Regions from separate parts of the Micromonospora sp. Llam0 genome, predicted to be linked through region 1. Evidence: riboswitches for the same ligand, from Rfam matches in the RefSeq annotation. Region 1 holds a riboswitch; the other holds the start of a gene.
The links. A riboswitch is a leader RNA that binds a small molecule or an ion and turns the genes downstream of it on or off. The one in region 1 is predicted to bind cobalamin.

Region 2: another riboswitch for cobalamin. It lies ahead of EDC02_RS22580 (ribonucleoside-diphosphate reductase subunit alpha); the one in region 1 lies ahead of cobN (cobaltochelatase subunit CobN).

Annotation. Positions count from the first base shown of each region.
Region 1 is NZ_RJJY01000001.1:1,851,975-1,857,094, reverse strand. Features, by position in the region: gene EDC02_RS08370 (precorrin-2 C(20)-methyltransferase) at 1-669, opposite strand, end outside; gene EDC02_RS08365 (precorrin-8X methylmutase) at 666-1,304, opposite strand; gene EDC02_RS08360 (precorrin-3B synthase) at 1,301-2,590, opposite strand; cobalamin riboswitch at 2,708-2,838, shown strand; gene cobN (cobaltochelatase subunit CobN) at 2,895-5,120, shown strand, end outside.
Region 2 is NZ_RJJY01000001.1:5,186,037-5,191,156, forward strand. Features, by position in the region: gene EDC02_RS22575 (ribonucleotide-diphosphate reductase subunit beta) at 1-895, opposite strand, end outside; gene EDC02_RS22580 (ribonucleoside-diphosphate reductase subunit alpha) at 991-3,366, opposite strand; cobalamin riboswitch at 3,507-3,717, opposite strand; gene EDC02_RS22585 (hypothetical protein) at 3,812-4,396, shown strand; gene EDC02_RS22590 (ROK family protein) at 4,374-4,991, opposite strand; gene EDC02_RS41800 (hypothetical protein) at 5,003-5,120, opposite strand, start outside.

The DNA.
Region 1 (5,120 bases):
CGGCTCGACACGTTCCGCCCCGGTGCTGGCCCGTTCGACGTACCACGCGTCGTCGAGCCGGCCGGCGGCGGTCAGCGCGTCGCGTACCGCCGGGAAGGTCCGGCCCAGCTTGAGCACGGCGGCAGCGTCGGTGTCGGCCAGTCGTCGGGTCAGCTCCGCACCGGACAGCGTGCCGGGCAGGACGGTGAGCACCTCGTCGGCCTCCACCAACGGCCGGCCGAGGGCGGCGGCAGCACCGCTCATCGAGGTGACGCCGGGCACCACCTCGGTCGGGTACCGGTCGGCCAGCCGCTTGTGCAGGTGCATGTAGGAGCCGTAGAACAGCGGGTCGCCCTCGGCGAGCACGACCACGGTCCGACCGGCGTCGAGATGGGCGGCGAGCCGGCGCGCGCAGTCGGCGTAGAACTCGTCCATCGCCGCCCGGTAGCCGCCAGGGTGGCTGCTGCGCTCGGTGGTCACCGGGTAGACCAACGCCTCCTCGATCTGTCCCGCGCGTAGGTACGGCTCGGCGATGGACCGGGCGACGCTGCGACCGTGCCGGGCGCTGTGGTGCACGATCACGTCGGCGGCGGTGATCAGCCGGGCCGCCTTCACGGTGACCAGTTCCGGGTCACCCGGGCCGAGGCCGACACCGTACAGCTGGCCTGCTCCGCCACGACGCGCGTTCAACGCCCCACCTGTCCCTCGTCGTCGTTGGCGATCGCGTTGAGCGCGGCGGCGGCCATCGCGCTGCCGCCGCGTCGTCCCCGGACCACCAGGTGTTCCAGTCCACCATGGTCGATCAAAGCCTGCTTGGACTCGGCCGCGCCGATGAAACCGACCGGTACGCCGAGCACCGCCGCCGGCCGGCCGGCACCGGCGTCGACCAGCTCCAACAGCCGGAACAGCGCAGTCGGTGCGTTGCCGACGGCGACCACCGCGCCGTCGAGGCGGTCGACCCACAGTTCGACAGCCGCAGCGCTGCGAGTGGTGCCCAGCCGATCGGCCAGCTCCGGCACCCGGGGGTCGGACAGGGTACAGAGCACCGGGTTGTCGGCCGGCAGCCGGCGCCGGGTGACGCCGGCGGCGACCATGGTGGCGTCGCAGAGGATCGGCGCACCGGCCCGCAACGCGCCCTGGGCGGCGGCCACCACCTGCGGCGAGAAGACCAGGTCGTCGACCAGGTCGACCATCCCGCAGGAGTGGATCATCCGCACCGCGACCCGGGCCTGCTCGGCGGTGAATCGGCTCAGGTCGGTCTCGGCACGGATGGTGGCGAACGACTGCCGGTAGATCTCGGCCGCGTCGCGGACATGGCCCATCATGGCTCCTCACGTGCGGTCTGGACGGCCGCGCCGAGAGCGGCCCCGGTCGGGAGGTGGACGCTGGTCCGGTCGGGGACGTCGATCTGGTACCCGTCACCGGTGGCGGTCACCCGGACCACCGGCCCGGCCGGGGTGCCGCAGCCACGCTCACAGCCGATCCAGTGCACCGGCAGGCGGTGACGGCGCCCCGGTGCTGGCACATCGCCGGTCGGGGCCGGCCGCCCGGCGTGCGTCGCTGCCGCGTCGGCGCGCACGTCGGCCCGCGACCGGGCACAGCCCGGCAGCCCCGCGCAGGCGGTCACTCCGAGCCACGGCGAGCCGGGGTCGGTAACCAGCCCGGCGCAGGTGAACCGGTCCGCCCAACCGGCGGGGTCGGTCACCCGGGGCAGCACCATCCCCCGCCACGGCGTGATCCGCAGCTGCGGCGACGCGGCCGCGAGCAGGTCGACCTGGTCGACTGTCAACCGTCCCAACGGGACCGCCACGACGAGGGCGAAGCCGCCGTCGGGTCGGTGCCGCACCCCGACCGGCACGGCGGGGCCGCCGGCCGGCGTCGGTGGTTGCCACCGCCGCGCGGTACGCCGTACCCCGGGTGCGGCGCCGGCCCGGGTCACGACGCGGTCCAGCGCTGCCGGAGTCAGGTCATCGAGGCGCCACGCGCTGCCGGCCGCCGCGTCCGGATCGTCCAGGAAGGCACGGGCGGCGGCGACCGCGGCCCGTACCGCGTCGGCGGGCCGAGACCGCAGCCCGTGGTCGCTACCGGCGAGCAGCACGGCCACGTCGTCGTCCGGACCGGGCAGTAGACCGACGTCGGCTCGGGACGCGACAGTGTCGCCTCGGCCGTCGTCGACGGCGAAGAGGAACCGCCCGGAGAGCCGGGCCAGGTCCGGCTCCGCGCAGATCGCCGCGTCGAGGGCGCGGACCTGCGCCCCGACGTCCCAGGCCGCCGGGGTGTCGATGTCGGCGAGGGCGGAGCCGAGGATGTTGCGGACCCGTTCGTGCGTGGTAGACGGCAGCAGCCCGGCGGCGCGCAGCCGGGCGGCGAGCGGTCCGGTGGCGGCGGCCGCGACCGCGCGCACCTGGACGTTTGCCCGGCTGGTCAGTTCGAGATGTCCATCACCATGGTCACGGGCGACGGCGGCCAGCAGCCGGAGCTGGACGGCGGTGAGCAGCCCTCCGGGGCAGCGGATCCGGGCCAGCAGGCCGTCGGCGGCCGGGTGCAGTTGCAGGGCGCCGGGGCAGGCATCGGGTGCGCCCCGGGCGGGCGACGATGGCAAGGCGGGCACCCGGCGGATACTACGGGTCGTCCCCGGAAGGCGGCCGCCGCACGGCGAGTACATCACACCTTGACGAAACGTCCGCCGGTCGTGACAGTGTTCGGTAGCCAGACGCGGCGACAAGCGGAGGAAGTCCGGTGTGAATCCGGTGCGGTCCCGCCACTGTCACCGGGGAGCAGACCCCACCGACGGCCACGGTCCCCTTAGTCGGGTGCCGGAAGGCCGGGGCGAGCGTTGATCCGGGAGCCAGGAGACTCCGGTCGCCGCGACCGACGACCCGGGGCGCGGACCCCGAGGGAGGACCGGGCGTCCGATGATGCTACTTTTGTCCACTTCAGATACTGATCTGCTGAGTGGGCGGGCCAGCGGTGCCGCCTGGCGCCTGGCAAACCCGGCCCGGCTGTCGGTCGACGACCTTCCGCAGCTGCTGTCCGGCGTCGACCTGGTGGTGGTCCGGCTGCTCGGCGGCCGCCGAGCCTGGCCGGACGGGCTGGACGCGCTGCTGGCCGGGCCCCGTCCGGTGGTGGTGCTCAGCGGTGAGCAGGCCCCGGACGCCGCCCTGATGGAGCTCTCCACCGTACCGGCCGGAGTGGCCGCCGAGGCGCACGCCTACCTGGCCCACGGCGGCCCTCCGAACCTGGCCGAACTGCACCGATTCCTGTCCGACACGGTGCTGCTCACCGGGCACGGCTTCGCCGCGCCACGGCCGGCCCCGGAGTGGGGCGTGCTGGAGCGCGCGACGACGCCGGACGGACCGGGCCGGCCGACCGTGGCGGTGCTCTACTACCGGGCCCACCACCTGGCCGGCAACACCGGTTTCGTGCACGCGCTGTGCGACGCGGTCGACGCCGCCGGCGGCCGGGCACTGCCGGTCTACTGCGCCTCGCTGCGCTCCCCCGACCAGCGGCTGCTGGCCACCCTGCGGCAGGCCGACGCCCTGGTGGTGACGGTGCTGGCCGCCGGCGGGACCCGACCGGCGACCGCCGGCGCCGGGGGCGACGACGACGCCTGGGACGTCGGCGCCCTCGCCGAGCTGGACGTGCCGATCCTGCAGGGACTCTGCCTGACCAGCTCCCGGCAGACCTGGGCGGCCACCGACGACGGGCTGTCCCCGTTGGACGCGGCGACCCAGGTGGCGATCCCGGAGTTCGACGGCCGGCTGATCACCGTGCCGTTCTCGTTCAAGGAGATCGACGCCGACGGGCTGTCGGTCTACGTCGCCGACCCGCAGCGGGCCGCCCGGGTGGCCGGCATCGCGGTGCGTCACGCCGCGCTGCGGCACGTCGCGGCGGGCGACAAACGGATCGCGGTGCTGCTGTCGGCGTACCCGACGAAGCACGCCCGGATCGGCAACGCGGTCGGGCTCGACACCCCCGCCAGTGTGCTGGCTCTGCTGTCGACGTTGCGCGACGCCGGCTACGACGTCGGGCCGTCGGACGGCCCCGACGCGGTCCCCGGGCTGGCTGACGGCGACGGCGACGCGTTGATGCACGCGCTGATCGCCGCCGGCGGGCAGGACCCGGACTGGCTGACCGAGGATCAGCTGGCCGGCAACCCGGTGCGGATCCCGGCCGCCGACTACCGCCGCTGGTACGCCGAGTTCCCGGCCGAGCTGCGTGACCAGGTCGAACGGCACTGGGGTCCGCCACCGGGCGAGCTGTACGTGGACCGGTCCCGGAATCCGGACGGCGAGATCGTGCTCGCCGCACTGCGCGCCGGCAACATCGTGCTGCTGGTGCAGCCGCCACGCGGCTTCGGGGCCAACCCGGTGGCCATCTACCACGACCCGGACCTGCCGCCGAGCCACCACTACCTGGCCGCGTACCGGTGGCTGGAGCACGGCTTCGGCGCGCACGCCGTGGTGCACGTCGGCAAGCACGGCAACCTGGAGTGGTTGCCGGGCAAGACGGTCGGGCTCAGCGCCGCCTGCGGGCCGGACGCCGCCCTCGGCGACCTGCCGTTGATCTACCCGTTCCTGGTCAACGACCCCGGTGAGGGCACCCAGGCCAAACGCCGGGCGCACGCCACCCTGATCGACCACCTGGTGCCGCCGATGGCCCGGGCGGACAGTTACGGCGACATCGCCCGGCTGGAGCAGCTGCTCGACGAGCACGCGAACATCGCCGCCCTGGACCCGGCGAAGCTGCCGGCGATCCGGGCGCAGATCTGGACGCTGATCCAGGCGGCCCGGCTCGACCACGACCTCGGTCTGGACGACCGGCCGCACGACGCCGAGTTCGACGACTTCCTGCTGCACGTCGACGGCTGGCTCTGCGAGGTCAAGGACGTGCAGATCCGCGACGGGCTGCACGTGCTCGGCTCGGCACCGGTCGGCACGGCCCGGGTCGACCTGGTGCTGGCGATGCTGCGGGCCCGCCAGATGTGGGCCGGGCAGGTCGCGGCGCTGCCGGGCCTGCGGGAGGCGCTGGGCCTGGACGAGTCCGGCACCGACCGCGATGGCACCGACGCGGCCGAGGCGGTCGCCCGGGAGCTGGTGGCCGCGATGGAGGAGCACAGCTGGCGGCCGGACGCCGCCGCC
Region 2 (5,120 bases), 3.3 Mb from region 1:
CCTGCACGTCCTGCAGCTCCATGAAGGCGAACGGATTCTTCGACCCGTACATCGGCTCGATGCCGAGCACCGCGAGCCGCCGGTCGGCGACGTGCTGCAGGTATTCCCGCATGTCGGCCAACGACATCCCGGACACGCCCTGGTCGAGCAGGTCCGCGGCGAACTGCACCTCGCACTCCACCGCCTCGGCCAGCATCTGCCTGACCTGCTGCTCCATTTCGGAGTCGAACAGGTCCGGTTCCTCGGCGCGGACCGTGTCCACCACGTCGAAGGCGAACGCCATGTGCATCGACTCGTCGCGGAACACCCAGTTGGTGCCCGAGGCGAGACCGTGCAGCAGCCCCCGGGACCGCAGGAAGTACACGTACGCGAAGGCGCCGTAGAAGAACAACCCTTCGATGCAGGCGGCGAAGCAGATCAGGTTGAGCAGGAAGGCCCGCCGGTCGGCGCGGGTACGCAGCTCCCGCAGCTCGAAGATGGAATCGATCCACCTGAAGCAGAACTCGGCCTTACGGGCAATCGACGGGATGTTCTCCACCGCCGCGAACGCCGCGAACCGCTCCCGCTCGTCCGGCACGTAGGTGTCCAGCAGGTTCAGGTAGAACTGGACGTGCACCGCCTCCTCGAACAGCTGCCGGGACAGGTAGAGCCGGCCTTCCGGAGAGTTGACGTGCTGGTAGAGGTTGAGCACCAGGTTGTTCGCGACGATGGTGTCGCCGGTGGCGAAGAACGCGACCAGCCGGGACACCAGGTGCTGCTCGGCCGGCGACAGCTTGGCCAGGTCCGGCAGGTCGGAGTGCAGGTCGACCTCCTCCACCGTCCAGGTGTTCTTGATCGCGTCCCGGAACCGGTCGAAGAACTGTGGGTAGCGCATCGGCCGCAGGGTCAGGTCCATGCCGGGGTCGAGCAGCAACTGCCGTCGGCCCGCGCCAGCAGCGTTACTGGTGGCGGCGCTAGTGGTCGCGGAGACGGTGCTGGTTTCGGAGACGGTCACTGGCAGGCCTCACAGGTTTCGGGGTTTTCCAGGTAACAGGCCGACGCCTCGTCGGCGCCGGCCGCGACGACCGGCCCGACGACCGGCCCGACGACCGGCCCGACGACCGGCCCGGCGACCGGCCCGGCGGTCGGCGCGATGCCGACGGTGGCCTGCTGGATCCGGGTCGCCGGACGCGACCGCAGGTAGTAGGTGGTCTTCAGCCCGGACTTCCAGGCGTACAGGTACATCGAGGACAGCTTGCCGATGGTCGGCGCACTGAGGAACAGGTTCAACGACTGCGACTGGTCGACGTACGGGGCGCGGGCGGCGGCCAGGTCGATCAGCGCCCGCTGCGGCAGCTCCCACGCGGTACGGAACAGCTCCCGCACGTCGGCGGGCAGGTCCGTGAGGCCCTGCACCGACCCCTCGGCCCGCTTGATCTGCTCCCGGACCGGTGCCGTCCACAGCCCGCGCGCCTTCAGCTCGCCGACCAGGTACGTGTTGATCTGCAGGAACTCCCCGGACATGGTTTCGCGCTTGAACAGGTTGGACACCTGCGGCTCGATGCATTCGTAGCAGCCGGCGATCGACGCGATCGTGGCGGTCGGCGCGATCGCGACCAGCAGCGAGTTCCGCAGGCCGTGTGCGGCGATCGTCGACCGGAGTCGGGCCCACCGCTCGGGCTGGCCCGGCTCGGCGCCGCACAGGTCCTGGTGCAGCTCGCCCCGGGCGGCCCGGGTCTCGGCGTACGCCGGATGCGGGCCGAACCGTTCGGCGAGCCCGGCGGAGGTTTCCAGCGCGGTCAGGAAGATTTCCTCCTGTACGCGGGTGGACAACTCCCGGGCCGGTACCGAGTCGAACGGCAGCCGCAGCGTGAAGAACGCGTCCTGCAGGCCCATCAGCCCCAGCCCGACCGGACGCCAGCGCGGGTTCGACGCCGCCGCCTGCGCCGCCGGGTAGTAGTTGATGTCGATTACCCGGTCGAGGAACACCACGGCGGTACGGACCGTGGCGCGCAGCTTGTCCCAGTCGACGCCGTCGGCGGTGACGTGCGCGCCGAGGTTGATCGACCCGAGGTTGCACACGGCGGTCTCGGTGTCGCTGTTGACCTCGAGGATCTCGGTGCACAGATTGGACAGGTGGATCGTGTTGCCCGGCTCGCCGGTCTGGTTGGACAGCCGGTTCGCGGCGTCCTTGAACGTCATCCACCCGTTGCCGGTCTGCGCCAGGGTGCGCATCATCCGCCCGTACAGGTCGCGGGCCTTGACCGTCCGGACCGCCTTCTTCTCCGCCGCCCGGTACGCCTCGTCGAACGCCTCGCCGTACAGGTCGGGCAGCTCCGGCGCGTCGGACGGGTCGATCAGCGACCAGTCGGCGTCCGCCTCGACCCGGCGCATGAACTCGTCCGGGATCCAGTTGGCCAGGTTCAGGTTGTGGGTGCGCCGGGCGTCCTCACCGGTGTTGTCCCGCAGCTCCAGGAACTCCTCGACGTCCGGGTGCCACGGCTCCAGGTAGACGCAGGCGGCGCCCTTGCGGCGGCCGCCCTGGTTGACCGCCGCGACCCCGGCGTCGAGGGTCTTGAGGAACGGCACGATGCCGTTCGACCTGCCGTTGGTGCCCCGGATCAGCGCGCCCCGGCCACGGATCCGCGACCAGGAGATGCCGATCCCGCCGGAGAACTTCGACAGCTTCGCCACCTGGTGGTAACGCTCGTAGATCGAGTCGAGCTCGTCGCGCGGCGAGTCGACCAGGAAGCACGACGACATCTGGGTGTGCCGGGTGCCTGAGTTGAACAACGTCGGTGAGCTGGGCAGATAGGCCAGGCTGGAGATCAGCCGGTAGAAGTCGATCGCCTCGGCCGGCGTCTGGGACAGCCCGCACGCCACCCGCAGCAGCCAGTACTGAGGCGTCTCCACCACCAGCCGGGTCTGCGGATGCCGCAGCAGGTAGCGGTCGGCCACCGTTCGCAGCCCGAAGTACTCGAAGCGCAGGTCGCCGTCGACGTCGACGGCGTCGTCGAGTTTGCGGGCGTTGCGGGCGACGAAGGCGGCGGTGTCGTCGCCGATCAGCCCGAGGCCGTGGGCGTATCGGATCGACTGGCTGAAGCTGGCCACCTGCTGGCCGCGGACCTCCTTGTCCACGTAGGCGGCGAGCAGCCGGGCCGCCAGTTTCGAGTACTGCGGTTCCTCGCCGATCAGCTCCGCCGCCGTCTGGATCGACAGTTTGTCCAGCTCGGCGGTTGTCGCCCCGTCGTACAGTCCGCTGATCGTCCGGGTCGCCACCCGCAGCGGGTCGACCTCGTCCAGGTCGGCGACCCAGTGTTCGACCGCCTTGACGATCTTGTTGACGTCCACCGGTTCGGTGTCGCCGTTGCGCTTGCGTACCTGCATCGGTTCCCCTTGTCGTGCCTGTCCACCGGTCGACGGACACGCGGGGAGGACGCCACCGGTCACTCACCTGGCGGTCTGCTCCGCCGGCGTGGACCGGTCGTCGGCGTCGGCCGTCCCGCGCGGCCTTCGACCACCGCACGCGACGCGTGCGGCACGCTGGCAGGTCTTCGGACTCGTGGGCGTCGTGCCGGTGCCTACTGGCCGTCGCTTCCCGGACCCGCCACGGGTCCAGTGCTCGGTGACGGCGGTCGTTCCCACTCACCGCTGCGGGGCAGTCCCGGACTCCCACCGGGTTCCCTCTTGCCTCGACCACCGCCGAGGGGTGGCCGAACCAGCTGCGGGATACACCATATATGGGAGCGAGCCAGAAGACACAACACCAGATACTGTGTTCGGCGTGTCGCGGCGTCGGGTCGCACCGGGTCCGGGGAGGAGGGTCCGTCGGGTGAGAAGCGTGCTATGGGGTCTGTACGGGGCGGTGCTCGGTACCCTGCTCGTCGGCGTCGTCGGGGCGCTCAGCATCCAGGCGACCGGGCTGCGGGCCGGTGCGGTCTTCGACCTGAACAACACCCTCGCCGGTGTCACCTCGCCACGCACCCCGTACCTGGCGATGCTCGGAATCGCGGCGGTGAGCAGCCTGGCCGCATGGGCGCTGACCGCCGGGCCCCGGCGACGGCCCCGACTGTGCCGGGTGGGCCTGGTCGTCGGCTTCGGCGCGTCGACCGTGGCGCTGATTGCCCTTTCGTTCGTCATCGCACCGGCGGACATCGACGCGGGGCGCGAACTGCTGCTGGGCGTCATGCCGGGCTGGCGGGGCTGGATCCACAAAGGGGGCGGCGAGTCCGCCGTACACCTGCTGGTGGCCCTGGCAATCGGATCGTTGTGGCTCTATCCGGACCGACAATCGGCCCGGCCCGCCGCTGCCAGCGGCGGCGGTACGGGCGGACGAGGTGGCGACCCGGCGACCGGCAGACAAGGTGGCGGCGCGGCGGCGGGTGCCGAGACCGTCATCGACCTCGGCCAGCGCTGAACCGGCCAGCGCTGAGCTGGCCGGCAAGCAGCGCGGCGCCGGCCAGCACGGCGGCGTTGCCGAGCCGGGCGGTACGCACCGGCAGCCGGTCGATCCCGGGCAGCGCCGCCGCGTGCAGCGCGGCGCGTACGCCCGCGACGAACCGGTCGCCGAGCCCGACCACACCACCGCCGAGGACGACCACCTCGGGATCGAGCAGGTTGGCGGCGGTGGCCAGCCCGGTGCCCAGCACCCGGGCCGCCAGGTCGGTCACCTCCAGCGCGACCGGATCGCCGTTGGCGGCCGCCGCCGCGACCTCCTCCAGGGGCGGTGCCGCACCGCGACCGGTCCGGGCCGCGTACTCGGCGGCGATCGCCGGGCCGGCCGCGTACGCCTCGACGTGGTCGACCGCGCCGCAACCACAGCGGCGGCCGAGGCGCCGGGCGGCCGGCAGGTGCCCGACGCTGCCGGCGAAGCCGTGCCGGCCCACCACCACGTCGCCGCCGACCACGATGGCGCCGCCGGTACCGGTGCCGGCGGCGACGACGAGCGCGGCGGCGATCTTCGTACCTCCGATGTCGACACCGATGGTGACCGGGTCGCCGGTGCCGGCCATGGTTGCCTCCATCAGTGCTGCCCAGCCAGGCTCGCCGAACTGCCGGCGCTGGCGGCACCGGTCGGGCCGGTCGGGCGTGGAGCGGCCGGGCCGGTCAGGCGTGGAGCGGCCGGGCCGGTCAGGCGTGGA